DNA from 3 places in the Saccharopolyspora sp. SCSIO 74807 genome. Region 3 is predicted to be linked to each of the others. Evidence: riboswitches for the same ligand, from Rfam matches in the RefSeq annotation. Region 3 holds a riboswitch; each other region holds the start of a gene.
The links. A riboswitch is a leader RNA that binds a small molecule or an ion and turns the genes downstream of it on or off. The one in region 3 is predicted to bind glycine.

Region 1 (9,783 bases), 570 kb from region 3:
CGCAGCGCAGTGGCCGCCGCGGTGTCCGCTGCGGTGTTCCTGCCGGTGGCAGCAGTGATCGCGTTCCTGGCGTGGCGCCGCCACCGGCGGGCCGAACGCAACCTCCGAGCGGACGAGCCGCTCCCCGACGGAGTGCTGCACGCCGGCGTGACCGCTCTGTCCCTGGTGGCCGCAGCCACCGCACTGGCCTACGCGCTGATCCTGTAGCGGACCGCCGCGGTTTTTCCGCGGACCATCCAGCGGAACCGCTGGCCTGCGGTGAACGACCCGTTCCCCGCAGGCTCAGCACTCGATCACGTTCACCGCGAGACCGCCGCGGGCCGTCTCCTTGTACTTGACCTTCATGTCCCGGCCGGTGTCGCGCATCGTGCGGATCGCCTTGTCCAGCGAGACGACGTGGCTGCCGTTGCCGCGCAAGGCCATCCGCGCGGCCGTGACCGCCTTGACCGAGGCGACCGCGTTGCGCTCGATGCACGGAACCTGAACCAGACCGCCCACCGGATCGCAGGTGAGACCGAGGTTGTGCTCCACCCCGATCTCCGCGGCGTTCTCCACCTGCCCCGGCGTCGCGCCGAGCACTTCGGCGAGCCCGGCGGCGGCCATCGAGCACGCCGAACCGACTTCGCCTTGGCAACCGACCTCGGCACCGGAGATCGAAGCGTTCTCCTTGAACAACACCCCGATCGCCCCGGCCGCGAGCAGGAAGCGCACGATGCCGTCCTCGTCGGCGCCCGGCACGAACCGCGCGTAGTAGTGCAGCACCGCGGGCACGATCCCCGCTGCACCGTTGGTGGGCGCGGTCACGACCCGCCCGCCCGCGGCGTTCTCCTCGTTCACCGCCAGCGCGAACAGCGTGAGCCATTCCATCGGGTCGTCCCGCTCGGTCAGGCTCGCCCGCAGCGTCGCCGCGCGTCTGCGCACCTTGAGCCCACCGGGCAGCACCCCGTCGTTGCGGGAGCCGTTTTCCACGCACTCCTGCATGACCGACCAGATGTGCAGCAGTCCCGCGCGCACCTGTTCCTCGGATCGCCAGGACAGCTCGTTGGCCAGCATCACGTCGCTGATCCGCGCGCCGGATTCCGAGCACTGCTCGAGCAGTTGCGCACCGGTGCTGAACGGGTGCCGCAACGGAGTCTCGTCCGGTTTGATCCGGTCCGCGCCCGTGGCGTCCTCGTCCACGACGAAACCGCCGCCGACCGAATAGAACACCGCTTCGCGCAGCGGGCCGGACTCGCCGAGCGGCCCGTGCGCGCTGAAGCGCATCCCGTTCGGATGCAACGGCAAGGATTTGCGCCGGTGCATCACCAGATCCTTGTCGGGGTCGAACCGGACCTCGCGCGCACCGTTGAGCAACAAGCCGCCGCCGGAACGCACCTCGTCCATCCGGTGCTCGACCGAGGACGGCTCGACGGTCTCCGGGTCGTGGCCTTCCAGCCCGAGCAGCACCGCCTTCGGGCTGCCGTGGCCGTGCCCGGTCGCGCCCAGCGAGCCGAACAGCTCGGCCTTCACCCGCACCACCTGGTCGAGCAGCCCGTCGCGGTGCAACCCCGCGACGAACCGGCCCGCCGCCCGCATCGGGCCGACGGTGTGCGAGCTCGACGGCCCGATGCCCACCGAGAAGAGGTCGAAGACACTGATCGCCATGGCCTGCCCCTTCCGGCCTGGCTCGGCTACTCGCCGCTGGTGAACGCGGCGTATTGCTCGGCGGTGAGCACAGCACCGGTGCTCTCCGCGCGCACTTCGAGCAGCCAGCCGTTGCCGAACGGGTCGGCGTTGACCGCCGCCGGGTCGTCCACGACGGCCTCGTTGACCGCTACGACCTCACCGGTCACCGGGGCGTACAGGTCGCTGACGGACTTGGTGGATTCCAGCTCGCCGCAGGACTGGCCGGATTCGATGCGTTCCCCGGTCTCCGGGAGCTGCACGTAGACGATGTCGCCGAGCGCTTCAGCCGCGTACGGCGTGACACCGATGCGGACCACGTCACCGCGGTCCTCGATCCACTCGTGCTCTTCGGTGTAGCGCAGCTGCTCGGGCAGGGACATGGAGGCTCCTGAAGGGCGTCGTGGGCACGGTCGTGCCCGGGTCCTGGGCCTCCCCCTCTGTTGCGGAACCTGAGAGCTTCACCGCCGCAGGCGGCTTGCACCGTGGGTGCGGCGCCGGAGCGCGCGCTTTCCAGAGTCGCCTCGCCCGAGCGGTCATGGTGCCTGAGAGTTTGCGGGGAGAGTTTGCTCCTTCGGCGCCCTGCTGCGCAGGGTCTCTCCCGCCCGGGTTCTGCGGCGGTATGCGGTTGTCGCGTGTGCGGCAACGATAAACGCACCGCTGCGGCTGGCAAAGCCCCTCCCACCGGACCGGGCACGCCCGATGGTCGGTGCGCAGGTGCCGCCGAACGGCGCTAGCCACCGCGAGATTGGTTCAACCACCCTGGTCGGGAACCGATCGACGGGAGGTTCCGGTGCGCGGAACTCGCAGGTCAAAGCTGGCTGCGCTGGTGTTGTCGGCGTTCGCGCCGGGTCTCGTGCTCGCGCCTGCGGCGCACGCCGAGCCGTCGGTCGGCGTGTGGCTGACCACTCAGGACGGCGGGCAGCTGCTCGCGCGCCAGCCGGACGTCGAGTTCGGCTCGGGCGGCGGGCATCGCACGATCACCGTCGATCCGGGCGAGACCCACCAGACCATGACCGGGTTCGGTGCGGCGCTGACCGACTCGTCGGCGGCGTTGATGAACGCCTCGCCGCGGCGCGACGAACTGCTGACCGAGCTGTTCGACCAGCGCGAGGGCATCGGGCTGACCGCGGTGCGGCAGGTGATCGGCGCCTCGGACTTCGCGCGCGAGGTCTACAGCTACGACGAGGTGCCTCCGGGCCAGGACGACTACGACCTGTCCGAGTTCTCCATCGCGCACGACGAGGCCGACATCCTGCCGCTGCTGCGGCGCGCGAAGGAACTCTCGCCGGAGCTGAACGCGGTCGCCACGCCGTGGAGCGCGCCGGGCTGGATGAAATCCGGCGGCTCGATGATCGGCGGCGAACTGCCCGCGCAGAACTACCAGGTGTTCGCCGACTACCTGGTGAAGTTCGTGCAGGCGTACCAGCGGGCTGGTGTGCCGATCGATGCGCTGACCCCGCAGAACGAGCCGCTGAACACGCAGGAGTCGTACCCGGGCAGCCCGATGGCACCGGACGCGCAGGCCGCGTTCGTCCGCAACGACCTCGGGCCGAAGCTCGAGCAGGCCGGGCTGGGGACCGAGGTGTTCGCCTACGACCACAACTGGGACGACGTCGACTACCCGAACCAGGTCCTCGATGCCGCCGCGCAGTACACCGACGGCGCGGCGTTCCACTGCTACGGCGGCGACCCGTCGGCGCAGTCCGCGGTGCACGAAGCGCATCCGGACGCCGAGATCCACCTGACGGAGTGCTCCGGCACCGAATCAGCCGACCCCGCGAACACCTTCCGCGACACATTGGCCTGGCAGGCCGACAACCTGATCATCGGCGGCACCCGGAACCACGCGAGCAGCGTGCTGCTGTGGAACCTGGCGCTGGATCCCGCGCACGGGCCGGTCCTGGACGGCGCCTGCACCGACTGCACCGGCGTGACGACCGTCGATGGCGGGGACGTGCGCTACAACGCGGAGTACTACGCGCTCGGGCACGCCAGCAAGTTCGTGCGGCCGGGGGCCGTCCGGGTCGGCTCGAACGACCTCGGCGAAGTCCGCAACGCCGCGTTCCGCAACCCCGACGGCTCCATCGCGCTGATCGCGCACAACCCGACCGGTGGCGAGCAGACCTTCACCGTGTCCGCGCAGAACCGCGCCTTCGACTACACGTTGCCCGCGGGCGGGCTGGCGACCTTCAGCTGGCCGGGCTGAGCCCTTCGCGCGGCGCGTCCACCGCGCCGATGGCACCGCGGCGACGAGCACGGGCGCGGCGTACCGGCGGAGGATGGTGGCAGCCACGCGGAAGGGAGCACGGGTGAAGATCGCGGTGCCGCAAGAGATCAAGAACCACGAGTACCGAGTGGCGTGCACCCCGGCAGGCGTGCACGAGCTGCGCGCACACGGCCACGAGGTGTTCGTGCAGGCCGGCGCGGGGTCCGGCTCGTCGATCCCGGACGAGGACTACCTCGCGGCGGGGGCGGAGCTGGTCGGTTCGGCGGACGAGGCGTGGGCAGCGGGCGAACTGGTGCTCAAGGTGAAGGAGCCGGTACCGGAGGAGTACCCGCGGCTGCGCGAGGGGCAACTGCTGTTCACCTACCTGCACCTGGCCGCATCGGCCGAGCTGACCGGGGCGCTGATGCGCGCCGGGGTCACCGGCATCGCCTACGAGACCGTGCAGGCACCCGGCGGGAACCTGCCGCTGCTGGCGCCGATGAGCGAGGTCGCAGGCAGGCTGGCCCCGCAGGTCGGCTCCTACGCGCTGCTGCGTCCCAGCGGCGGGCGGGGTGTCCTGCCCGGCGGTGTTCCCGGAGTGGCGCCCGCGCGGGTCGTGGTGATCGGCGGCGGGGTCGCGGGGCTGAATGCCGCGACCGTCGCGCTCGGCATGGGCGCGGACGTGGAACTGCTGGACACCAACGTCGACAAGCTGCGCGACATCGACCGCGACTACCGCGGCGGCATCCGCACCGTGGCCTCGAACCGGTACACCGTGGAATCCGCGGTGCAGGCGGCCGACCTGGTGATCGGCGCGGTGCTGATCCCCGGCGCGAAAGCCCCGAAGCTCGTCTCGAACGAGCTGGTGTCGCGGATGAAGCCGGGCAGCGTGCTGGTGGACGTGGCGGTCGACCAGGGCGGCTGCTTCGCCGATTCGGAGCCCACCACGCACGACGCCCCGACCTACCGGGTGCACGACTCGTTGTTCTACTGCGTGGCCAACATGCCGGGCGCGGTGCCGAACACCTCGACGCACGCGCTCACCAACGTGACGCTGCCGTACGCGCTGCGCATCGCCGATCACGGGTGGCGCGCGGCGTGCGCGGCGGACCCGGCGCTGGCGGGCGGGCTGAACACGCACGGCGGGAAGCTGGTGAACGCAGCGGTCGCGGAGGCGCACGACCTGCCGCTGACGGATCCGTCCGCGGTACTGGACTGACGGGGGTACTGGACTGACGGGGGCGAGAGCCCCGGAGCGCTGCACGGAACGTATGGGGCGGCCCGCTCAACCGGCCTGGGGGTCACCGGGAGCGGGCCGCCAACACCAGTGTAGGCCACGAACGCCTGATTTCCGACGACGCGGAGCGCGTCGGCGACTCGAATCGGCAGCCGAATCGATAACCACCCGAAGGAGTGAGTTCGACGCGTCCGGGTGCAGCTCGGCCGGACACCTGCCGATGGGAGGGCGCGAAGATCGGCCGCGGGCGCCCGCGCTCGGCGCACCGGCCGCGACCCGGCCGGACGCGAAGGGCCGACGATCGGGCCCGAGAATACGGGGGAGCCCACCGTGGACGAGGCGAAGATGCGCGAGGCCGTCCTGGACCGGCTGGCGCGACTGGACCGAGTGGCCGCCGACGGCGGCGCCGAGGCCCTGCTGCCGGTGACGCGTTCCGAGCTGCGCCGCCTCACCGAAGGTCTCCGCGCGCTGTTGGCCCGGCACCAGCCCGATCTCGACGGTCACTGCCCTGCCTGTTCGGGAACGTTGCGCAGCCGGCGGTGGCCGTGCGAGGTGTGGCTGGTGGTGCACCGCCAGCTCATCGGCGACCGGTTCGGGCAGGCGACGGCCGAACCCGCCCCGCAGTTCCCGCCGCCCGAGCACGACCCCGAGCAGGACGCCGGGGATGCCGCGGACTCCGGCGAGACCGGCGAGATCCCGATTTGGCCGCAGTGGCACGACGACGAAACCGGCGAACCCGGCACCGCATCGCCGGGGCCGGAGTTCACCGCGCTCGCGCACGACCCGCGCCCCCACCGCTTCCCGCCGGTCGGCGGTCACCTGGAGTTCGACCGGGTGCCTCGCAGCCGCACCGCCGCGTCCGGCGCGGAGCGGCAAATCTCCTGGCCACCGCACCGCGGCGGCTGACCCGCCCACGCCTGGACGATCACCGCTGCACCGTCAGGCAGGATGGTGGCCGCGCCGAGCACCGGCGCGCCAACGGCGACGATGGAGGAGCGTGTGCACGACGGCAGCGGCCGGATCCTGGTGCAGCACCTGAGCAAGAACTTCGGCCAGGTCGGCGCGGTCCGCGACCTCAGCTTCGCGGTCGAGCCCGGGGTGGTGACGGGGTTCCTCGGACCGAACGGTTCCGGCAAGACGACCACGCTGCGCATGGTGCTCGGGCTGGTGAACCCCACCGAGGGCTCGAGCACGATCAACGGGGTGCCGTTCGCGCAGCTGCGCAACCCCGCCACCGTGGTGGGCGCGGTGCTGGAGGCGCAGAGCTTCCACCCGTCGCGCACCGCGCGCAACCACCTCCGCTGCTACGCCGCGGCGATGAACGTGCCGGACCAGCAGGTCGACCACGCGCTGGAACTCGTCGGGCTCACCGGCGCCGCGGGCCGCGCCGCGGGCGGGTTCTCGATGGGCATGCGGCAGCGGCTGGCGCTGGCCACCGCGCTGCTGGGCGATCCGCAGGTGCTGATCCTGGACGAACCGGCCAACGGCCTCGACCCGGAGGGCATCGCGTGGTTGCGCAGCTTCCTGCGATCGTTCGCCGCGTCCGGGCGCACGGTGCTGGTCTCCAGCCACCTGCTGCGGGAGATGGAGCACACCGTCGATCACGTCGTGATCGTCAGTCGCGGTGAGTGCGTCTACAACGGCCACCTCGACGAACTGCGCGCGCAGCAGAGCTCGCGCGTGCTGGTCCAGGCCAGCGACCCGAACACACTGGTCACCGAGCTGCAGGAAGCCGGCAACGAGGTGGAGTACCTCGCCGACGGGCGGCTGGGCGTCACCGGCTCGGACTCCAAGGCGGTCGCGGACCTCGCGCTGGAAGCCGGGGTGGCGATCTACGGGCTGGAGGACGAGCAGGTCGACCTGGAGCAGCTGTTCTTCCGGCTCACCAGCGGCCAGTACGTGGCGGGCGCCTACCAGCCGGAGCACGGCCCGGCGGGCGGTTGGGGACCACCCGGCAACGGGCCCGATCCGTACCAGCAAGCGCAGCAGTCGGACTCCCAGCAACGCGACGGCCTCGGAGGTGGCGCCTGATGGGCGGCCTGATCAAGTCCGAGTTCCGGAAGGTCTTCACCACCAACCTGTGGTGGGCGCTGCTCATCCCGGTCGCCGTGATCAGCTTCGGCTCCGGCTGGATGGGCACCGGATTCGGCACCATCAACTCGATCGAGCAGGAGATCGGCAGGCCGTTGCCGCTGGGCCTGCTGACCATGTCGATGTCGACGAACTTCAGCGTGATCTTCGCTGGGCTGCTGGGTGCGCTGGCGATCACCGGCGAGCACCGCAGCAAGAGCATCACCACGACGTACCTGACCGCCAGCTCGCGCGGAGCGGTGCTGAGCGCGAAGCTGATCAGCTACACCGGATTGGGCCTGCTCTACGGCCTGGTGAACGTGCTGGCCGCCACCGCGGGGGGTCTGGTGGGCGCCGGGACGAACGGGCTCGGCAACCTGGCCGACTGGTTCGCGGTCGGCGGTGCCGGACTGCTCGCGATGGTGCTGTGGACGCTGCTCGGCGTCGGGTTCGGCGCGGTGGTCTCCAGCCCGGTCGTGGCGATCATGGTGCTGCTGATCTACAAGTTCGTGTTCGAGTTCATCGTCACCAGCTTCCTGATGACCTCCGACCCGCAGGGCGTGAGCGCGTACCTGCCGGGAACCGCGGGCAGCGGCATCGTCGGCAACCTCGCGGTGCCGATCTTCATCCGCGCCGCGGCGGGCAGCAACGAGCAGATGGTGCCGCAGGACGTGTTCGACGTGCTGCACTTCTTCTTCGGCGGCTCGTACCACCACCCGTGGTGGCTGAGCCTGCTGACGTTCGCCGGCTACACCGCGGTGTTCGTGCTCGGCGGCTGGTACTTCAGCAGGCGCCGGGACATCACCTGACCCGACGCCGCGACGAACGGACCTCCCGGCAACGGGGGGTCCGTTTTGTTTCGGTACGTGGCATTCCGCCCAGCACAACGACCCGAAGGGGCAACGAACACCACGTCGTCGAACGGGCCGTGATGTCGGGCTCGGGACATAACCTGGCCTGGTGAGCGACTCCGACACGGCCGCCGACGGCGGCGCCGAGCGCACCCGCCCCGGGTGGATCCGCCGGCTGTTCGCCGCCTGCTGGCGGCATCCGATCGCCGTGCTGCTGGCGATGGGCGCTTCGGTGGCCGCGGTCGGACTCGAGGCGCTCGTCCCGCTGCTGACGAAGACGGCCGTCGACGACGCGGTCGCGGGTAGCACCGGCCGCCTGTGGTGGCTGGCCGCGGCACTGGCCGGGCTGGGCGTGTTCCGCTTCGGCGCGGCGTTCGTGCGCCGCTACTCCGCGGGCAGGCTGGCGCTGGACGTCCAGCACGACCTCCGGCGAGCGGTGTTCGGCTCGGTGCAGCGGCTGGACGGCGGCAAGCAGGACGCGCTGCGCACCGGGCAGGTGGTGTCCCGGGCGATCACCGATCTGCAGCTGGTGAACGCGCTGCTGGCGATGTTGCCGCTGGCGGCGGGCACCGTGGTGCTCGCGGTGTTCGCACTGACCGCGATGCTGTGGCTGTCCCCGCTGCTGACGCTGGTCGTGCTGGTCGTGATGCCGCTGATCGCGATCGTGTCCGCGCACAGCCGCAAGCGGCTGTTCCCCGCCACGTGGTCGGCGCAGCAATGCGCCGCGGACATCGCGCAGCAGGTCGAGGAGTCGGTCGCCGGGGTCCGCGTGGTGAAGGGCTTCGGGCAGGAGGCGCGGGAGGTCTCCGGCCTGGAGGCCCGCGCGCGGCGGCTGTTCGCCGAACGGCTCCGCGCGGCACGGATGACCTCGCTGCCGCAGGCGACCCTGACCGCGCTGCCCTCGGCAGGGCAGGTCGGCGTGCTCGGGCTCGGCGGCTGGATGGCGTTGCAGGGCCAGGTCGGCATCGGCACGTTCGTGGCGTTCGCCGCCTACGTCACGATGCTCGGCGGCCCGGCCCGGATGCTGGCCAGCGTGCTGGTGCAGGGGCAGGTGACCCGCGCGGGCATGGAGCGGATCACCGACCTGATCGACTCGCGGCCGGACGTGCGCAACCGGCCCGGCGCCGTGGACCTGCCCGAGGTGCCGCTGCGGGTGCGGCTGGACGACGCCGGGTTCGGGTACACCCGCGATCAGCGAGTGCTGGACGGCATGTCGCTGACCGTGCGGCCCGGCGAGACGGTGGCGCTGGTCGGCTCGGCCGGCTCCGGCAAGTCGACGGTGTCACTGCTGCTGCCCCGCTTCTACGACGTCCAGCAAGGCGCGGTGCGGATCGGGACCGCGGACGGGACGACCGAGCACGACGTGCGCGACGTGCGGCTGGAGTCGCTGCGCAAGGCCGTGGGCGTGGTGTTCGAAGAGGCGTTCCTGTTCTCCGACACCATCCGCGGCAACATCGCCTACGGGCGGCCGGACGCGTCCGAAGCGGAGATCGTCGCCGCGGCCCGCGCCGCGGAAGCGCACGAGTTCATCACCGAGCTGCCCGACGGCTACGACACGATGGTCGGCGAGCGCGGCCTGACGCTCTCCGGCGGTCAGCGGCAGCGGGTGGCGCTGGCCCGCGCACTGCTGTCCGACCCGCGGATCCTGGTGCTCGACGACGCCACCTCGGCGGTCGACCCGGCCACCGAGGCCGCCATCCACGACACGCTGCGCTCGGTCACCGCGCAGCGCACGACGCTGCTGATCGCGCACC
Region 2 (9,783 bases), 2.4 Mb from region 3:
AGGAACGGCGCCAGGTGCGCGCGAACACCGATCGGCCCCACGCCGGGACCACCGCCGCCGTGCGGGATGCAGAACGTCTTGTGCAGGTTCAGGTGCGAGACGTCCGCGCCGAACCGGCCCATCCGGGCCAGCCCGATCAGCGCGTTGAGGTTCGCGCCGTCGACGTAGACCTGCCCGCCCGCGTCGTGCACCAGCCCGCACACCTGTTGCACGGTGTCCTCGTAGACGCCGTGCGTGGACGGGTAAGTGATCATGATCCCGGCCAGGTCGTCGCGGTGCTGCTCGACGACCTCGCGCAGGTGGTCCATCTCGATGTTGCCCTGGTCGTCGCAGCGCACCACGACCACGCGCAGCCCGGCCATCACGGCGCTGGCGGCGTTCGTGCCGTGCGCGCTGGCCGGGATCAGGCAGACGTCCCGCGCCGCCTCACCACGGCTGTGGTGGTAGGCGCGGATGGCCAGCAGACCGGCGAATTCGCCCTGGCTGCCCGCGTTCGGCTGCACGCTGACCGCGTCGTAGCCGGTGATCTCGGTCAGCCAGCGCTCCAGGTCGTGCACCACCTCGAGCAGCCCCGCCGCGTCCTGCCCGGGTGCGAACGGGTGCACCTCGGCGAACTCGGGCCAGGTCACCGGCTCCATCTCGGCGGTGGCGTTGAGCTTCATCGTGCACGAGCCCAGCGGGATCATGCTGCGGTCCAGCGCCAGGTCGGTGTCCGAGAGCTTGCGCAGGTAACGCAGCAGCGAGGTCTCCGAGCGGTGCGTGTGGAACACCGGGTGCGTCATGTAGTCGGACGTGCGCAGCAGTGCGGTGGGCAGCGCGTCGGCCGTCTCCGCGTCCAGCTCGTCCACCCCGGTCAGCGTCTCGCCACCGAACCCGAACGCGCTGAGGACCTTCAGCAGCGTCTCCCGGGTGGTGGTCTCGTCGCAGCTGAGGCCCACGTGGTCGGCGTCGATGTGGCGCAGGTTGATCCCCTCGCCGCGAGCGGCGTCGACGACCTCCGCCGCCCGGCCCGGCACCCGCGTGACGATCGTGTCGAAGAACTCCGCGTGCACGACCTCGACCCCGCCGCGGCGCAGCCGCTCGGCCAGCACCGCCGCCATCCGGTGCGCCCGCTGCGCGATGGCGCGCAGCCCGCCCGGGCCGTGGTAGACCGCGTACATCGACGACATCACGGCCAGCAGGACCTGCGCGGTGCAGATGTTGCTGGTGGCCTTCTCGCGGCGGATGTGCTGCTCACGGGTCTGCAGCGCGAGCCGGTAAGCCTGATCCCCGTCGGCGTCCACGCTCACCCCGACCAGCCTGCCGGGCAACTGCCGCTCGATGCCCTTGCGCACCGCCATGTACCCGGCGTGCGGGCCGCCGAAGCCCATCGGCACGCCGAAGCGCTGCGTCGTGCCGACCACGACGTCGGCACCGATCTCCCCCGGCGCGCGCAGCAGCGTCAGCGCCAGCAGGTCGGCGCTGACCACGGCCATCGCGCCGCGCTCGTGCACCTCGGCGATGATCGCCTCGTGGTCGCGCAGCGCGCCCGATGCGCCCGGGTAGGCCAGCAGCGCACCGAAGAAGTCCCCCTCCGGCAGGCCCTGCGGACCGGCGGAGAGGTCGGCCTCGACGATCTCGATGCCCAGCGGCTCGGCACGGGTCTCGATCACCGAACGCGTCTGCGGCATGGTGTCGGCGTCCACGACGAACCGCGGCGACTTGTTCCGTCCCGCGCGGCGCACCAGGGTCATGCCCTCGGCCGCGGCGGTGGACTCGTCCAGCATCGAGGAGTTCGAGACCGGCACCCCGGTCAGGTCCGCGACCATGGTCTGGAAGTTCAGCAGCGCCTCCAGGCGGCCCTGCGAGATCTCCGGCTGGTACGGCGTGTAGGCGGTGTACCACGCCGGGTTCTCCAGCACGTTGCGGCGGATCACCGGCGGCGTGATCGTCGGGTGGTAGCCGAGCCCGATCATCTCGGTGTGCGGCCGGTTGCGGCTCGCGCGCTCGCGCAGCTCGGCGAGCGCCTCCGCCTCCGTCGCCGGTTCCGGCAGCGCCAAGTGCAGGTCGCGCTCGCGGATGCCGGACGGCACCGCGGACTGGGCGAGTTCCTCCAGCGAGCCGACGCCGATCACGTCCAGCATCCGGGCCAGTTCGGCGGGCAGCGGCCCGACGTGGCGGTCGGCGAACGGGGTTCCGTGTTCCAGGGCGGCCAGCGGGATCCGGTCTTCGGTCGTCATCGCCACACCTCATTCATCGCAGCGGACACAGGGCGGCAGCGTTGTGTGCTGCCCTCCCCCTCTGTCACTGTCCGCATCGCGAACGCCTGAGAGCTTCGCCCGGTCGGACCGGACTTGCACCGTCGGCGGGCGCCACCTCGTCCGGTGGCACCTCTTTCCAGAGGTATCTCGCCCGTGCGGTCCAGCCGCCTGAGAGGTTGTCGGGGAGGGTTTGCTCCTTCGGCGCCGCCGGCGACCGGATCACCGGCGGACTCTCCCGCACGGGGTCTGCGATGCCTCGCACCCTACCCGATCCAGTGAGCGCCGACCGGTGCGATCTTCGTCGCGTCCGAACGTCCCACGCACCGGACGCGCTGCGCACGCACCGTGTCCACGCGAAATCCCCGGGCCGGGGCCGCCGAACCGGTTCAGCCCGTTTGCCGGTCCCGACGCCTGCGGGACAGCTCGTCATCGACGGGCTCTTCGGGGTCGGCGGTGTCGGCTCTTTCCGCCGGGAACTCGTGGATGGTGCCGGTGATCTCCCGCATCGCACCGCTGACCGCGATGCCGAACACGCCCTGCCCGCCCTGCAGCAGGTCGACGACCTCTTCCGCGGAGGTGCACTCGTAGACCGTGGTGCCGTCGCTGAACAACGTGATCTTCGCCAGGTCGCGCACCCCGCGGCCGCGCAGGTGCTCCACCGCCAGCCGGATGTTGTGCAACGAGACCCCGGTGTCCAGCAGCCGCTTGACCACCTTCAGCACCAGGATGTCCTTGAACGAGTACAACCGCTGCGAACCCGAACCGGCGGCGCTGCGGATGGACGGGCCGACCAGCTTGGTCCTGGCCCAGTAGTCGAGCTGCCGGTAGGTGATTCCGGCGATCTGGCAGGCCGCGGGTCCGCGGTAGCCGACGAGTTCGTCCGGCAGCGCGGGATCCGGCAACGCGGGGTCGGCCATCGGTTCCGGCTGCTGCGCGGAATCTTCGCCGGGTGCTCGCTCCACCACGCCTGCCTCCCCTCGTCCGGCCACCGGGGCCGGCGAACCACCGGGAACAACCGCACCGGGCGGCTGCCGCCCCGGAGCTCCCGCGACCGGGCCGCGAGCGCCCGACCTGGAAAATCACATCGGAGCAATTCGCGTTGCAACGACGGTAAGCCCACCCCGTGGGCGGGTCAACGCGACGCGCGGACGCACCCCCGCCGGGCGGACACCCCACCGGGAATTCCCCGCCACCGGGCCGGAAATGCGAACGGCTCCCGTGCCTCTCGGCAGCGGGAGCCGTCGTGGCGCACCGGGGCGGTCAGGTATCCGCGCCCCGGAAGTCCTCCGGCGAGACCGAGTCCAGGAACTCCCGGAACTTCTCGACCTCGTCCTCCTGCTCGTCCGGGATGATCAGCCCGGCTTCGTCCAGCACCGATTCGTCGGCGTGGATCGGCACCCCGACCCGCAGCGCCAGCGCGACCGAGTCGCTCGGGCGGGCCGAGACCCGCACGTCCCCGTCGAAGATCAGCTCGGCGAAGAACGTGCCCTCCTGCAGATCGGTGATCCGCACCTGCTCCAGATCCCGCCCGAGGGCGCCGATGACGTCCTTGAGCAGATCGTGGGTCAGGGGTCTGGCCGGCCGCACACCCTGCTGCTCCAGCGCGATCGCGGTGGCCTCCACCGATCCGATCCAGATCGGCAAGTACCGCTCACCGTCGGTTTCGCGCAGCAGCAGAATCGGCTGGTTGGCTGGTAGTTCCACTCGCACGCCGACGACGCGCATCTCGCTGCTCATCGTCTCATCGCCTCCTCCAGCGCGCCGAAGCGTGACATCCTTGGTCGAGGATCGCGCACCGACGCCTCCGACGCTACCCGCGATACGGCGGACACGCCTACCACTGGCCATCGCCTCCGGCCGGATTTTCCGCTCGCTGAACGGCTTTTTCCGGTTCGTACCGCCTGCTCGCCGGACCGCGCGCGAACGCCGGTGCCGCCGGTGCAGGCCCTTGTTCGTCGACCGACTCCGGTTCCGCTCGCCGGTGCCGTTCGCGATGCTGCCGAGATCGTTCGCCCGCTGCGGGCTCCGGGCGAACGGGGAGTTCCCGCGCCCTGCCGGTTGCTGCAGCGCAACGACGCCCACAGCAACGATACACCGCAGCCCCAACGGCCAACCGCTGGTCAGAGCCTCGCGGAGGGCATCGGGCGAGGACGGACCGGCGGCTCCGCACCCGGCGATCGGATGATCGCCTCCGGTGCCGCGATCGGACGATCGCCTCGGATGCCGTCGGGGCGGCGCCGTGGACGCCGCCCCGTCGCGGAACGGCCGCGGACCTTCAGCGTCCCTGGCCGCCGTCGATCGGCCCGGTCAGGAACACCAGCCGGAACTTGCCGATCTGCACCTCGTCGCCGTTGGCCAGCACCGAGGTGTCCACCGGTTCCCGGTTGACGTAGGTCCCGTTCAAGCTGCCCACGTCCACGACGACGAAGTCGCTGCCCTCGCGCCGGAACTCGGCGTGGCGACGGGAAACGGTGACGTCGTCGAGGAATATGTCGCTGTCGGGGTGCCGACCCGAGCTGGTGGTCTCCCGGTCGAGCAGGAATCGCGACCCCGCGTTCGGGCCGCGCTTGACCACCAGCAGGGCGGACCCGGCGGGCAGCGCGTCGACTCCGGAGGCCGCAGGCTCCGGAGCCGCACTCTCGGTGCTCTCCGATTCCGACAGGAACGGCCTGAAGACCGAGGTGGTCTCCGGTGACTGCTCCGGCGGAACGCCGCCGGGCCCGTCGTTCTGGCTCACCTGAGCTCTCCTCTGCGCGGATGGGTCGTGCAAGTGCGTTCCAACGTACCGCGCCGTTCCAGGTGGCAGACGCGGGAGTCCCACAACGATCCGGCCGCGGTGCGGAGATCGACGATCATGCCTGGTCGATGACGGCTTGGTAGTCCTCCGGGCCGAGCAGCGCGTCCGGCGCCGCCGGGTCGGCCAGCTTGATCTCGAGCATCCAGCCGTCGCCGAACGGCGCGGAGTTGACCAGCTCGGGCTGCTCGTCGAGCCGCTCGTTGCGGGCGACGACCTCGCCGGCGACCGGGGCGTAGATGTCCGAGACGCTCTTGGTCGACTCCACCTCGCCGATGCCGCCACCGGCCTGCACCGCCTCGCCCGCATCGGGCAGCTGGACGAACACCACGTCGCCGAGCTGCTGCTGGGCGTAGTCGGTGATGCCGACCCGGACGGTGTCCTCGCCGGTGCGCAGCACCCACTCGTGGTCTTCGGTGTACTTGATCCCTTCCGGGGCCACTTGGGTCCCGCCTTCCTGGTCGCTCGGCCGGCGGGACTTCGCAGCGCCTCCGCCTCACCCGCGATGATCGCCGCGGGCGTCGCGAGCGTAGGTCGAGGCCGCAGCGGACCGCAAGGCAGCCGCGACGTGATCAACTCCGCAGCGCGGGTGGCGCCGGCAGCGCACGCGCACTGCGGCCGGCTGCGCCGCGGTCAGGTCCGGTTCGATCTGGCCAGCCGCACGGTCGCGAAGACCTGGATCAGGTACAGCACACCGGCCCACACGTACAGCACGCCGCCCCAGCCGGTGAAGGCGTACGCCAGCGGGCGCACGACCTGCTCGAACGCGAAGTCCTCCTGCACCAGCAGCAACAGCGGGAACGCGTACATCAGGCAGAAGGTCGCGGCCTTGCCGAGGTAGTGCACCTCGGGCGGCTCGAACCCGTGCCAGCGCAGCACCGGCAAGCACAGCGTCAGCACCACGTCGCGGCCGATCAGCGCCACCGCGGCCCACCACGGGATCACGTCCCGGAGCACGAAGGCGATCAGCGTCGCGACGATGTAGAGCCGGTCGGCACCCGGGTCGAGCAGCTCGCCGACGCGGCTGTACTGGTTCAGCCAGCGGGCGAGCTTGCCGTCGAGCCAGTCGGTGGCCCCGCTGATCACCAGCACCAGCAGGGCAAGCAGGTCCTGCTGCGGCCCCAGCAGCAGCCAGAGGAACAGCGGGACACCGGCCAGGCGCAGCACGCTGAGCAGGTTCGGCCAGGTCAGCCAGGGGTCGTCCCAGACGTTCGCGGCGACCTCTTTGATGTGCGCGATGCCGGGATCGGGCGGGGCTGCGGTTTCGGCGTCATCCGGACCGGACGAGTCCGCCGGTCGCTGCGCGGAGTCGTCCGCCGGTGGCTGCGCCGCGTGCTCGCCTGGTTCGGGATGCTCGCACGCCTCGGGGTGCTCGCCCGGTTCCGATCGGTCCGGAGCCGGATGCCGGGACGGTTCCGGGGGCACCGAATCCTGCGCCCCACCCCGGCCACGCGGTCCGGCCGTGGTGCCGTCGGCGTCCTGCACCACAGCCCTCCCTGACACGGTTGTGCGATCCGCCGTACGGCGCTCACCTGCGCCTCCGGCCCGATGGACGCTCGGCGTCCACTCGCGTCAGGGTGCCACACGCCCCCGGCACCGGCCGTGGCGGCCGTGGCTGCGCCGAGCCGGGTGCGCGGGTGGCTCCGTTCAGCGACGGGCGTGGCTCCAGCCGCGCCGCTGCAGCTCGGCATCGGTGAGGAAGCGGGCGCGGCCGCGGTCGTCGACACCGGCCCAGCGCGCCCGGCCGCCCACGCCTTCGAGGACGAACGAGTGGCCGCGGCTCCACACCACGCTGCTCGGCGTGGTCGGCAGTTCACCGGCCCCACCGGAGCCGTCCGGCCCGGCTTCGCGCACCGTCGTATCCGCACTCATCACTACCTGGCACCTCCATCACGGTTGTCGGTCGCGCCGCATCCCGCGTTAGCTCCGCCGCCTCCCCTCCCGGCGAATTGTGTTCCATGGATCACCGGTCATTCGCGCAGTTCCGGGCGTGTCGCGCCAAGCGGGCGGGCGAGGGCGCCGAGCTGCACGAGCCGGTCCGCGCACCGGTTCGGCGCGGGCGAAGCGGGAGGACCGCTCGTCGCGAGGCCCGCTCGCCGCCGCAGTTCGGGGCACTCCTGCGGTCCGTTGTGGACGCTCGCCGGGGACGGCGGCACGGGTGCGGTGCCACCCGCCCAACACGGCGCGCGGCGGCGGGTATTCCGACCGGTGGCCGCAGGTTGTTGGCGCGAACGGGTGCCGTGCGGTAGGACTTCGGCACCTGAACAGCCGCACGTGGGAGGTCGTGGTCATGGGCGCCTACGCCGACGCGCACCGGCGCAGTCTGTCCGATCCGGACGGGTTCTGGCTCGATGCCGCCCGCGGCATCGAATGGGACCGGGCACCGGAGCGGGCGCTGGCGGATTCCGGGCGGTGGTTCGCCGACGGTGTGCTCAACACCTGCTTCAACGCGCTGGACCGGCACGTGCGGGACGGGCACGGCGCGCGGACCGCGGTGATCTGGGACTCCGCAATGGCCGGTGAGCAGCTCAGCTGGAGCTACCAGGAGATGCTGGACCGGGTCGCGCGGTTCGCGGGCGCGTTGCGCTCGCGCGGTGTCGGCAAGGGCGATCGGGTGATCATCTACCTGCCGATGGTCCCGGAAGCGCTGGTGGCGATGCTGGCCTGCGCGCGGATCGGGGCGGTGCACTCGGTGGTCTTCGGCGGATTCGCGCCCAAGGAGCTCGCCGCGCGCATCGACGATGCCCAGCCGGCGGTGATCGTGGCCGCCTCCTGCGGGCTCGAGCCGAATCGGGTGGTGGAGTACAAGCCGATCGTCGACGAGGCGCTGCGGATGTCCGAGCACCGGCCCGCGGGCGGTGTGGTGATGTTGCAGCGGCCGCAGGCCCCCGCCGAGCTCGGCCCGGACGACGTCGATTGGGACGAACTAGTCGCGACGGCCGAACCTGCCGACTGCGTGCCGGTCGCGGCGACCGATCCCCTCTACGTGCTCTACACCTCCGGCACCACCGGCCGCCCCAAGGGCGTCGTGCGGGACAACGGCGGGCACGCGGTGGCGCTGCACTGGTCGATGGGCGCGATCTACGACATCGGGCCCGGCGACGTGTTCTGGACGGCCTCCGACGTGGGCTGGGTCGTCGGGCACACCTACATCGTGTACGCGCCGCTGCTGGCCGGGGCGACCACGGTGGTCTACGAGGGCAAGCCGGTGGGCACGCCGGATGCCGGTGCGTTCTGGCGCGTGATCTCCGAGCACCGGGTGAAGGCGCTGTTCACCGCACCGACCGCGTTCCGCGCGATCAAGCGGGTCGATCCGGAGGCGCGGGAGCTCGACCGCTACGACATCTCCAGCCTGCAGACCCTTTTCCTGGCAGGCGAGCGGCTGGATCCCGAGACGTACCAGTGGGCCGTGGACCGGCTGCGGATTCCGGTGATCGACCACTGGTGGCAGACCGAGACGGGCTGGCCGATCTGCGCGAACCTGCGCGGGCTGGAGCCGATGCCGGTCAAGCCGGGTTCGCCGACCGTGCCGGTGCCCGGTTTCGACGTCCGGGTGCTGGACCAGTCCGGGCAGCAGGCACCGGCCGGTACCGAGGGCGCGATCTGCATCAAGCAGCCGCTGCCGCCGGGGATGCTGCCGACGTTGTGGAACGACGACGCGCGGTTCCACGAGTCGTACATGTCCCGCTACCCCGGCTACTACCGCACCGGCGACAGCGGCTACATCGACGAGGACGGCTACGTGTTCGTCATGGGGCGCACCGACGACGTGATCAACGTGGCCGGGCACCGGTTGTCGACGGGTTCGATCGAGGCGGTGCTGGCGGGGAACCCGGCGGTGGCCGAATGCGCGGTGATCGGGGTGCACGACCCGCTGAAGGGCCAGGTGCCGCGCGGATTCGTGGTGCTCAAGTCCGGCGTGGAGATCGACGACGAGACGCTGCGCGCGGAGCTGGTCGCCGCGGTGCGCGAGCAGATCGGGCCGGTGGCGGCGTTCCGCGACGTCGACGTGGTGGACGGGCTGCCGAAGACGCGCTCCGGCAAGATCCTGCGCAAGTCGATGCGCGAGATCGCCGACACCGGCGACGCGAAGGTTCCCTCGACGATCGAGGACCCGGCGGTGCTGGACGGCTTGCGCGGAGCGCTGCGCGGTCGGCGGGAGTGAGCCTGCGCTGATCGTGCGGGCCGGCTCGGTGCCCGATACGTCCGTTCGGCCGCTCCCGGCGGCGGATCGTGGTCTATACCTTTGGTCTGCACGATCTTCCGAGCCGGGAGCGAGCCGATGAACCACTTCCCGATCGAGTTCCCGCGGCGTGCGGCGATGGCCCTGTTCGGCGGCGCCGTCGCGGCGGGCGCGCTGGGCGCCGCACCATCCGCACGTGCGGCGCAGGGAACTCGGATGCAGCAGGTGATCCCGGTGCCGGAGTCGGTGCGGGAGGCGCCGGGCGTGCGCTTCGAGCTGGGGCCGGACAGCGCGATCGGCGCGGACCCGGCGGCCGCAGCGGTCGCCGAGTACCTCGCGGGTGTGCTGCGCCCGGCGACCGGCTACGCCTTGCCGACCGGCGAACGGGGCGATCTCGTGCTGCGCCTCGATGACGCGGGGCTCGGCCAAGCCGGATACCGCCTCGAAGTCACCGCCGAAACCGTCACGTTGCGCGCGGGAACGCCCGAGGGGCTGTTCAACGGCGTGCAGACGCTGCGGCAGCTGCTGCCTCCGCAGATCGAGAGCGCGGGCCCGCAGCCCGGGCC
Region 3 (9,783 bases):
CGGTAGGTCTCGTCGGGCCGGTCCACCGAGCGCAGCACCGAGGTGATCGCGGCCAGGTGCACGATGCCCGCGGTGCCTTCCGGCACGGCAGCTTCCCGCACCTGCGGGTCGGTGAGATCGCCCGCGACGTGCCGGACGAGGTCGCCGCGCAGCGACGCGGGCAGCGGCTGCTCGTCGGCGACGGTGACCGGGGTGCCGCGTTCGACGAAGGCCCGCACCACGGCCCGGCCGACGAAACCGGAGCCGCCGGTGACCACGACGCCGCCTGCGGAACCAAACTGATCACTCAGAGTTGCTGCGGACTCGGCGTTTTCGCCTCGATCGGGGGAAGTCTGGCTGCTTGGCACGCGCAGACTCTAACCGGCCGCTGCCAACCCTCGGCGCCTAACCCGCGCGGCACTTCGGCGCCATCCGTCCCCGTTCGCGGAACGGGCCGGTCACGACCTCGCCGGCCGCGCAGCAAGCGGACCGCTCGCCCGGTCCTCGCCGGTCGAGCGGTCCGTTCACCCGTTGAGCCGTGCGCGGGTTCTTCATCTTGAAGCGGCGAAGCCGCTTACCGGCACTCCCCCGGCAGTCTTCAGGAGAAGCGCTCCACGAGTGCCTTGAGGCCCGCGGCGTACACACCGCCGCCGAAGGTCTGCTCGAGCTTGCTCTCCTCGGCAGCCTCGGTGTCGTAGTCGCCGAACCACTCGACGAACGCCTGCCCCGTTGCGGTGATCGGGAAGACCGTGATGGTGCTGCGGTAGGTGCGGATCGGGAACGGGCCTTCGATCATGTCGTAGGTGTAGGAGCGGGCCGTGTCGTCCAGCGCCACCAGCCGCTCCCGGATCGCGCCGCCGCCGTCGGGGAGGCCGAGCAGCCGCACAGCGCCGATCTCGCCTGCCGACCGGCCGCTCTCGATCTCGCTGCTGGCGATCGCCGGGTGCCAGTCCGGCAACCCGTTGAACTCGCGCACCAGCTCCCAGACCTGTTCGGCCGGGGCCGGGATCACCGCACTCGCGTAGGCACGCGCCATCGCAGATTCCTCCTCGTTCTAGCCGGGTTCACCGCTTGAGGTTCTTGAACTCGCGGGTCCGCTCGGTGAGCGCCTGCTCGACCGGCAGGCGCTCCATGCTGCTGGCGCCGTAGAAGCCGTGGCAGCGCTTGGTGCGGCCGAGCACGTAGGCCGCGTCGTCCGGCGTGGCGATCGGGCCGCCGTGGCACAGCACCAGCACGTCCTCGCGCACTTCGGCGGCGGCCGCGGACCACTCGTCGATCAGGTTCACGCAGCCGTCCAGGTCGTTCGCGGTCTCCGCGCCGATCGAACCGCCGGTGGTCAGGCCCATGTGGCAGACGATGATGTCCGCACCGGCGCGGGTCATCGCGCGCGCGTCGGCGGCGGAGAACACGTACGGCGTGGTGAACAGGTCCGCCTCGTGCGCCTCGGCGATCAGCTCGACCTCCTGGCGGAAGCTCATCCCGGTCTCCTCCAGGTTGGCCCGGAAGTTGCCGTCGATGAGCCCGACCGTGGGGAAGTTCTGGATCCCGGCGAACCCGAGTTCGCGCAGCTTCGCCAGGAACGGCCCGGTCCGCAGGAACGGGTCGGTGCCGTTCACCCCGGCCAGCACCGGCGTGCGGCGCACCACCGGCAGCACCTCGCTCGCCATCTCCACGACGATGTCGTTGGCGTTGCCGTAGGCCAGCAGCCCGGCCAGCGAACCGCGTCCGGCCATCCGGTAGCGCCCGGAGTTGTACAGCACGATCAGGTCGATCCCGCCGGATTCCTCGCACTTGGCGGACAGGCCGGTGCCCGCGCCGCCGCCGATGATCGGCTCGCCGTGCTCGGCCATGTCGCGGAACCGGCGGCGCAGGGCCGCCCGGTCGAACTGCGTCATTCCCGCCCTCCTGTCTGCCTGCCCGCTGGCTGCCCAACCGCTGCTGCAGGACTGCCCGCTTCCCGCACGGCGTGGAACTCCCGCAGCAGCGCGTCGACGAACTCGGTGTCGTTGATGTTGTGCGGCAGCCGCAGCACCTGCCGGTCGGCGTGCTGCCGGACCTCGTTCTCCAGCGTCTCGAACAGCACCTCGTCGGCCGCGGGGTCGTGGAAGGGCTGGCCGGACGCGTCCAGCACCGACAGCCCGCCTTCGGGCAGCAGGAAGCGCACCGGACCGGAGCAGGCGTTGAGCTTCGCGGCCAGGAACTCACCGATGCGGCGGCATTCGTCCGCGGTGGTGCGCATCAGCGTGACCTGCGGGTTGTGCCGGTAGAGGTGCCGCTCGCGGTACTGCTCGGGGACGGTGTCGAAGGCACCGAAGTTGACCATGTCCAGTGCGCCGCAGGAGCCGACGTAGGGCACGCCGGTGCGGGCGATGGCGTCCAGGCGCTGCTCGCCCGCGCTCATCACTCCCCCGGCGATCAGGTCGCAGACCTCGGTGGTGGTGATGTCCAGGACGGTCGCGATCAGCCCGTCGTCGACCAGCTTCTCCATCGCCCGGCCACCGGTGCCGGTGGAGTGGAACACCAGCGGGTCGAACCCGGCACCGAGCCCGCGCGCGGTCGCGGTCACGCACGGCGTGGTCACGCCGAACATCGACAGCGCCACCGCGGGCAGGTCATCGGCCGGTGGGACGGGGTCGCGGACCGCGCCTGCGAGCGCGTGCGCGGCGTTGCCCAGCACCCGCCGGGAGATCCGGTTCAGCCCGGCCACGTCGGTGACCGACGGGAACATCGCGATGTCCGAGGCGTCGACGTAGCCGGACACGTCGCCCGCGGCCACGGTGGAGACCATCAGCTTCGGCACCCCGACCGGCAGCGCGCGCATCGCCGGGGTGATCAGCGCCGTGCCGCCGGAGCCACCCAGCCCCAGCACACCGGCGACGTCGTCGCGGGCGGTCAGCCAGTGCTCGAACGCCTCGGCCATCGCCGCGACGGCGGAACCGCGGTCGCCGGTGAACACGGCGCCGGCTCCGCGCGGGTGCGCGGCCGCGACCTCGGTGGCGGAGACGTCCACGTCGTCCGGGTTGTCGGCGGGATCGCCGGAGGTGCTCAGGTCGACGGTGCCGACCCGGACACCGCCGGCCGCGGCCAGACCGGCCACGTACCGCAACTCCGCACCCTTGGTGTCGAACGTGCCCACCACGTACGCCCGGCCCATCGCACCGCCTTCGCCGTCGGGGTCCACCGGAGCCGAAGCCTACTTCGCGAAGCGGTCCGGACACAGCCCGTTGATCACCAATCGGCGAGCGACCCCAGCAGCTCCGCGTCCTCGTCCAGGAACCGGCGAACTTCACGGGCGCGCAGCTCCTCGCGGTCTTCCCGCTCGGCGGCCTCGCGCGGCGGGTGCTCGTGCACCTCGTTCAACCTCAGAACCATCGTCACCACGCCAACCGCCTACTACCACGCGCTGCCGCTCATTTCCCGGGCGAGAGAACGGCCCCCGGACTTCGCCGGGGGCCGTCGCTTGCGGGCTCAGGTCACTGGCTCTTGCCCTTGCCCATGAAGCGGTTCTTGACCTGGTCGATCTTCGCCTTGTTCTTGGGGTCGGACGCGTAGCGCTTGGCCTGGTCGATCGCCTTCTTGCCCTGCGGGCTCTTGGCGAAGTCGGTCACCTTCTTGAACAGAGACATGGTCGCTCCCACTCGGACCGTTCGGGCACGGTTACCCACAGGGTACCGGCATTTCGGGCACCCGATCGAGCCCTGCAGCCCCGCGAACGCTCCTAGCCGAGCACACCGCTGACCGACGAGTGCCCCTTGAGCAGGTTGCGGGCGATGGTGCGGCGCTGGATCTCGTCGGTTCCCTCGAAGATGCGCAGCAGCCGGATGTCCCGGTACCAGCGCTCGATGGGCAGTTCGCGGGTGTAGCCCATGCCGCCGTGGATCTGCATCATCCGGTCCACGATCTCGTTGGCGCGGGTGCCGCCGTAGAGCTTGGCGATGCTCTGCGCGTGCCGCGAGTCCATGCCCTGGTCGGACTGCCACGCGGCCTGCAGCACCAGCCAGCGCAGCGATTCGATCTCCACCGCGGAGTCGGCGATCATCCACTGGATGGCCTGGCGATCGGCGATCGGCGCGCCGAAGGTCTTCCTGCTGCGCGCGTAGTCCATGGACATCTCCATCATGCGTTCGCAGCCGCCGAGCGCGCGGGCGGGCAGCAGGTACCGGCCGCGGCCGATCCACTGCATGGCGAGCTTGAAGCCGCCGCCGACCTCGCCGAGCACGTTCTCCTCCGGCACCCGCACGCCGTCGAACTGCAGCGCGGCGGGCTGCCGGTCCCACTCGCCCATGATCTCGATCGGCTCGGACTTCCAGCCCGCGTCCCGGTCGGCGAGGAAGCAGGTGACTCCGCCGTCGGCGCCCTTGTCCTTGTCGGTGACGGCGAAGACCATCGTGAAGTCGGCGTCGATGCCGCCGGTGATGAACGTCTTCTCGCCGTCGATCACCCACTCCGAGCCCTCCTTGCGGGCGGTGGTGCGGATGTCCTTCGCGTCCGATCCGGCGCCGGGTTCGGTGATCGCGAAGCAGGACTTGCGCTCGCCTTCGATGGTGGGCAGCAGGTAGCGCCGCTGCTGGTCCTCGTTGGCGTGGTAGAGGATGTTGTCGGCGTAGCCGCCGAAGCTGAACGGCACGAACGTGCGGCCCAGCTCGATCTCGATCAGCGCGGTCAGCACCGCGGAAAGCCCCATCCCGCCGTACTCCTCCGGGGTCTGCACGCCCCAGAATCCGGCGTCGCGGGCCTTCTGCCGCAGCTGCCCGAGCTCTTGCTTGGTCAGCCCGCGCTCGTGGTTGCGCTCGCGGCGCAGCACCTCCTGCTCCAGCGGCATGAGTTCGCGCTGCACGAAGGTGCGCACCCAGTCGCGGATGTCCCGCTCTTCCTCGGTGAGCGAAAAGTCGACCATCAGTGCTGTTCCTTTCCGAATCCGGCCCGGGCTCAGCCGCGAGCGGCGGTGTTCGTCTCGGTGAGCTGCTCGCGCAGTTCGCGCTTGAGGACCTTGTGGCTGGGACCGAGCGGCAGTTCGTCGACGAACACGACGCGGCGCGGGTACTTGTGGTGCGCGGTCTGCTCGGCGGCCCACGCCCGGATCGCCCCGGACAGCGAATCGTCGGCGAGCTCGCCCGGTTCGGGGACCACGACCGCGCAGATCTCCTCGCCGCGTTCGGGGTCGGGCAGGCCGATCACCGCGCACTGCGCGACGGCCGGGTGCCGGATCAGCAGCTCCTCCACCTCGCGCGGGTAGATGTTGTAGCCGTTGCGGATGATCAGGTCCTTCTTGCGGTCCACGATGGACAGGTAGCCGTCGGCGTCCTTGCGGCCCATGTCGCCGGTGCGGAACCAGCCGTCGACCACCGCGGCGCGGGTGGCCGCGGGGTCGCCGAGGTAGCCGGCGAACACGTTGTGGCCGCGGATGACGATCTCGCCGGTCTGGCCGGTGGGCAGCAGCTCGATGCGGTCGTCGACGTCCGGGTCGGCGACCTCGGCGTCGACGCCCCACAGCGGGTGCCCCACGGTTCCGGCGCGCGCGCCGAACGCCGGCTGGTTCACGGTGGCGGTCGGCGAGGTCTCGGACAGCCCGTAGCCCTCGTGGATGGACGCGCCGAAGCGCCGCTCGAAGTTCTCCAGCACCGCAACCGGCAGCGCGGCGCCGCCGGAGACGCACAGCCGCAGGCTGGGCAGCGCTGTTTCCGGCCCGGCGGCTTCCAGCATCCGGATGTACATCGTCGGCACTCCGTTGAGCTGGGTGACTTCGTGCCGCCGGATCAGCTCGAGAGCTTCGCCGGGGTCGAACTTGGGTTGCAGCACCAGCGCGGCACCGGCGCGGAACGTGGTGTTCAGCGAGACGGTCTGGCCGAACACGTGGAACAGCGGCAGGCAGCCGAGCACCTTGTCGTCGCGCCGGGTGTCGTTCGCGTCGAAGGCGTTCACCACGGCGTTCATGACCAGGTTGAGGTGCGTGAGCACGGCGCCCTTGGGGCGTCCCGTGGTTCCGCTGGTGTAGAAGATGACCGCCGGGTCCTCGGGGGCGCGGGTCGCGAAGGACGCCACCGGTTCGGCGGCCGCGGCCAGTTCGGTCAGTGAGGTGGTTTCCGGCGAGGCCTCCGGATCGCCGCCGGGGCCGACGGTCAGCACCGGGACGCCGACGCGGCGCGCGGACTCCTCCGCCAGCGCGCGCTGCGAGGTGTGCCCGATGACGAGCTTGGCGCCCGAGTCGCGCAGCAGGTGCGCCGCTTCGTCCGGCACCAGCAGCAGCGGCACCGGCACCACGACGGCGCCCGCGGTGAGCACGGCGTAGTAGGCGCGCACGAAGTCGATGACGTTGGGTGCGACGATCGCGACCCGGTCGCCGGGCTGCACTCCCCGTCCGCGCAGCGCTGCGGCGTGCGCGCGGACCTGCTCCCACAGCTGCCCGTAGCCGACGTGCTGGTCGCCCTCGATGACCGCGGTCGCCGACGGCCGCAGGCGGGCCGGCTCGGCGAGCACGGACGCCAGGGACAGCGTCGTCGACCGCTGGCCGGGCGTCGTCGGCTGCGCAATCGAACTGTCGTCGTTGACCATCGGCGGCCTCCTCGCCGGACGCGCCGGGCGTCCCGCGAGAAGTGGACACCCGGCAACTAACGTCGTTAGTTTTGGACTCTAGGACCACCCCGAGCGCTGCGGCAAGAGCGCAGCACCGGACACTGTCGGTGCCGGGAAGACCCCGGAGCGGAGCGTCGAACAGGGGGAAGCGCGGATGGGACGGCCGAAGAGCCCGCTGCTGACCTCCGAACGCATCCGTACCTGCGGGCTGGAGATCATCGATTCGCACGGCCTCGAAGCGCTGTCCATGCGCCGCCTCGCCGACGCGCTCGGCGTGCGCGCCGCCTCGCTGTACAACCACGTCGCCACCAAGGACGCGCTGCTGCACGAGATCGCCAACGGCGTGATGGCCAGCGTGGACACCAGCGGTTTCGGCACCGACTGGACCACCGGGCTGCTGCGCTGGGCCCGCTCCTACCGGGCCGCGCTGGCCGCGCATCCGAACCTGGTGCCGTTCATGGCCTCGGGACCGGCCCGGCGGGAGACCTCGCTCAGCCGCGCCGACGCCGTGCACGGCGGGCTGACCAGCGCGGGCTGGCCGCCGCGCTACGCCACCATGATCGGGGCCTCCACGAAGTACCTGGTGGTCGGCTCCGCCATGGGCTCGTTCGCGGGCGGGTTCCCGGACGACGCCGAGATCTACGACGACCGGTTCCCGCACCTGCGGCAGGCGCACAAGCTGCGCGAGCACGCCGCGGAGATCGACGACGACAGCTTCGAGCTGGCGCTGCGAGCGCTGGTGGATGGTCTGCGCGCGCAGTTCGAGCTGGTCGCAGCGAACACGTCGTGATTGATCATTAATACTGAATTTTCGATCTTCGCCTCGCCGGCGGCGCAGCCGCCGAGCAGCCGACCGTGCAAGCCACCGACACCGCTACGCAGCGAATCCGAAGAACACTATTCGTGACGGGACAGGGCTCACGTTCGGTTGACTGCGAAACGTGATCTCCGTAGCGTCAGCCAGCAACCGAAAGCCCAACTGAACAGCCGCCGACGACGTCGTGCGGGAGAGACTCCCCCCACCAGGAGCCCCTGGTATGCGGCCGTGGAGCGCCGAAGGAGCAATCCTCCCCACCAAACTCTCAGGCCCCGCACCGCACGACAGCAGGCGATCACGGAGAAAAGCAGGGATCCGCATCCCTCGCCCACGGTGCAAGCCGCACGAGCGCGGCGAAACTCTCAGGCCAATGACTCCGGGGAGGCCGGCCGGCGCCCACCGCGCCCGTCGCCGCCGAGGTGCTCGAGCTGCAGCTTCCGCTGGGGCTATGGTTTCCGCTGGAAGTGGCCGCAGCCGGTCCTCGGACGTGATCGGTGCCGATGAGGAGGAGTTCCGCACCATGACGTCGTCGCCGCCCTCCGCGCGTCAGACACCTCTCCACGAGGTGCACCGAGCGCTAGGCGCCCACTTCACCGAGTTCGCGGGCTGGCAGATGCCGGTGCGCTACTCCGGTGACACCGCCGAGCACCAAGCGGTGCGCAACACCGCGGGCCTGTTCGACCTCTCGCACATGGGCGAGATCCGGATCAGCGGCCCGCAGGCCGCCGAGGCGCTGGACTACGCGCTGGTGGCGAAGGCATCCGGCATAACGGCCGGGCGTGCCCGCTACACGATGCTCTGCGACGCCGACGGCGGCGTGCTCGACGACCTGATCGTCTACCGGCTGGCCGAGCAGGAATACCTGGTGGTCGCCAACGCCGCGAACGCCGACGTGGTCTCCGCCGAGCTGGAACGGCGCGTGCAGGGCTTCGACGCCGCGTACGAGGACGTTTCCGCGGACTACGCGCTGATCGCGGTACAGGGCCCGAAGGCCGTCGAGATCCTCGCGCCGCTGACCGACACGGACCTGTCCACGGTCAAGTACTTCGCCGGCTACCGCAGCACGGTCGCGGGCGCGCAGGTGATGCTGGCGCGCACCGGCTACACCGGTGAGGACGGCTTCGAGCTGTTCACCTCACCCGCCGACGCCCCGGCGGTCTGGCACGCGCTGGCCGAGTCCGGGCAGCAGCACGAGCTGGCCCCTGCCGGGCTGTCCTGCCGGGACACCTTGCGGTTGGAGGCGGGGATGCCGCTGCACGGCCACGAGCTCTCCACCGGCCTCACCCCGTTCCACGCGAACCTCGGGCGGGTGGTGAAGCTGGACAAGCCGGGTGACTTCGTCGGCAAGGCCGCGCTGGCCCGCGTCGCCGAGGAGCCCACCGAACGCACCCTGGTCGGGCTCAGCACCGATGCGCGCCGCGCGCCGCGGCACGGGTACCCGGTGCTGGACGCCGCGGGTGCCGAGGTCGGCGAGGTGACCAGCGGTGCGCCGTCGCCCACGCTGGGACATCCGATCGGGATGGCTTACGTGGACCGCGCGCACAGCGCGCCCGGCACCGAGCTGAAGGTCGACATCCGCGGCAGGAGCATCGACGTGCAGGTCGTCGAGCTGCCGTTCTACCGACGGTCGAACTGACCACCCGCGGGCGAGATGCCCGCACGCCCACGCCGGCCGGAGGGCAGCGCGGCCCGCATCCGGCACGGCCCACATCACCATTCAGAGCCCATCGAGCACATTCAGAGCCCACGTGCAGGGCCCACATCGAGCACAGGAGGCAATGCGATGTCCGCACCGGACCTGTTCAACGATTCGCTGTCGGCGGTGGATCCGGAGGTGGCGGCCGCGGTCGGCGCTGAGTTGTCGCGGCAGCAGAACACGCTGGAGATGATCGCGTCGGAGAACTTCGCGTCGCAGGCGGTGTTGCAGGCGCAGGGGTCGGTGCTGACGAACAAGTACGCCGAGGGCTATCCGGGCAAGCGGTATTACGGCGGTTGCGAGCACGTGGACGTCGTCGAGCAGTTGGCGATCGATCGGGCCAAGGAGCTCTTCGGCGCGTCGTTCGCGAACGTGCAGCCGCACTCGGGGGCGCAGGCCAATGCTGCGGCGATGTTCGCGCTGCTCAAGCCGGGTGACACGATCATGGGCCTGGACCTGGCGCATGGCGGGCACCTCACCCACGGGATGCGGATCAACTTCTCCGGCAAGCTCTACAACGTGGTGCCGTACCACGTCTCGGAGCAGGACCACCGGGTCGACATGGACGAACTCGCCCGCCTGGCCCGCGAGAACAAACCCCAGATGATCATCGCCGGGTGGTCGGCCTACCCGCGCCAGCTCGACTTCGCCCGGTTCCGCGAGATCGCCGACGAGGTCGGGGCGTACCTGATGGTCGACATGGCGCACTTCGCCGGGC

Region 1: linked by a shared signal. The riboswitch ahead of gcvH (glycine cleavage system protein GcvH) and the one ahead of gcvT (glycine cleavage system aminomethyltransferase GcvT) in region 3 are both predicted to bind glycine.
Region 2: linked by a shared signal. The riboswitch ahead of gcvP (aminomethyl-transferring glycine dehydrogenase) and the one ahead of gcvT (glycine cleavage system aminomethyltransferase GcvT) in region 3 are both predicted to bind glycine.

What each region holds. Positions count from the first base shown of each region.
Region 1 covers NZ_CP146100.1:560,043-569,825, forward strand. Annotated here, with positions in the region: gene V1457_RS02535 (DUF202 domain-containing protein) at 1-207, shown strand, start outside; gene V1457_RS02540 (L-serine ammonia-lyase) at 283-1,644, opposite strand; gene gcvH (glycine cleavage system protein GcvH) at 1,671-2,045, opposite strand; glycine riboswitch at 2,186-2,276, opposite strand; gene V1457_RS02550 (glycoside hydrolase family 30 beta sandwich domain-containing protein) at 2,456-3,871, shown strand; gene ald (alanine dehydrogenase) at 3,975-5,090, shown strand; gene V1457_RS02560 (hypothetical protein) at 5,439-6,014, shown strand; gene V1457_RS02565 (ABC transporter ATP-binding protein) at 6,108-7,139, shown strand; gene V1457_RS02570 (ABC transporter permease) at 7,139-7,987, shown strand; gene V1457_RS02575 (ABC transporter ATP-binding protein) at 8,139-9,783, shown strand, end outside.
Region 2 covers NZ_CP146100.1:4,311,941-4,321,723, reverse strand. Annotated here, with positions in the region: gene gcvP (aminomethyl-transferring glycine dehydrogenase) at 1-2,219, opposite strand, end outside; glycine riboswitch at 2,387-2,488, opposite strand; gene V1457_RS19770 (MerR family transcriptional regulator) at 2,627-3,157, opposite strand; gene V1457_RS19765 (bifunctional nuclease family protein) at 3,501-3,977, opposite strand; gene garA (glycogen accumulation regulator GarA) at 4,516-4,977, opposite strand; gene gcvH (glycine cleavage system protein GcvH) at 5,093-5,476, opposite strand; gene V1457_RS19750 (CDP-alcohol phosphatidyltransferase family protein) at 5,668-6,273, opposite strand; gene V1457_RS19745 (hypothetical protein) at 6,682-6,906, opposite strand; gene V1457_RS19740 (propionyl-CoA synthetase) at 7,325-9,199, shown strand; gene V1457_RS19735 (beta-N-acetylhexosaminidase) at 9,317-9,783, shown strand, end outside.
Region 3 covers NZ_CP146100.1:6,678,039-6,687,821, forward strand. Annotated here, with positions in the region: gene V1457_RS30490 (NAD-dependent epimerase/dehydratase family protein) at 1-257, opposite strand, end outside; gene V1457_RS30495 (SRPBCC family protein) at 578-1,015, opposite strand; gene V1457_RS30500 (phosphoenolpyruvate hydrolase family protein) at 1,044-1,874, opposite strand; gene V1457_RS30505 (Tm-1-like ATP-binding domain-containing protein) at 1,871-3,133, opposite strand; gene V1457_RS30510 (hypothetical protein) at 3,208-3,351, opposite strand; gene V1457_RS30515 (hypothetical protein) at 3,453-3,605, opposite strand; gene V1457_RS30520 (acyl-CoA dehydrogenase family protein) at 3,698-4,876, opposite strand; gene V1457_RS30525 (long-chain fatty acid--CoA ligase) at 4,909-6,531, opposite strand; gene V1457_RS30530 (TetR/AcrR family transcriptional regulator) at 6,707-7,342, shown strand; glycine riboswitch at 7,547-7,659, shown strand; glycine riboswitch at 7,660-7,756, shown strand; gene gcvT (glycine cleavage system aminomethyltransferase GcvT) at 7,890-9,005, shown strand; gene glyA (serine hydroxymethyltransferase) at 9,153-9,783, shown strand, end outside.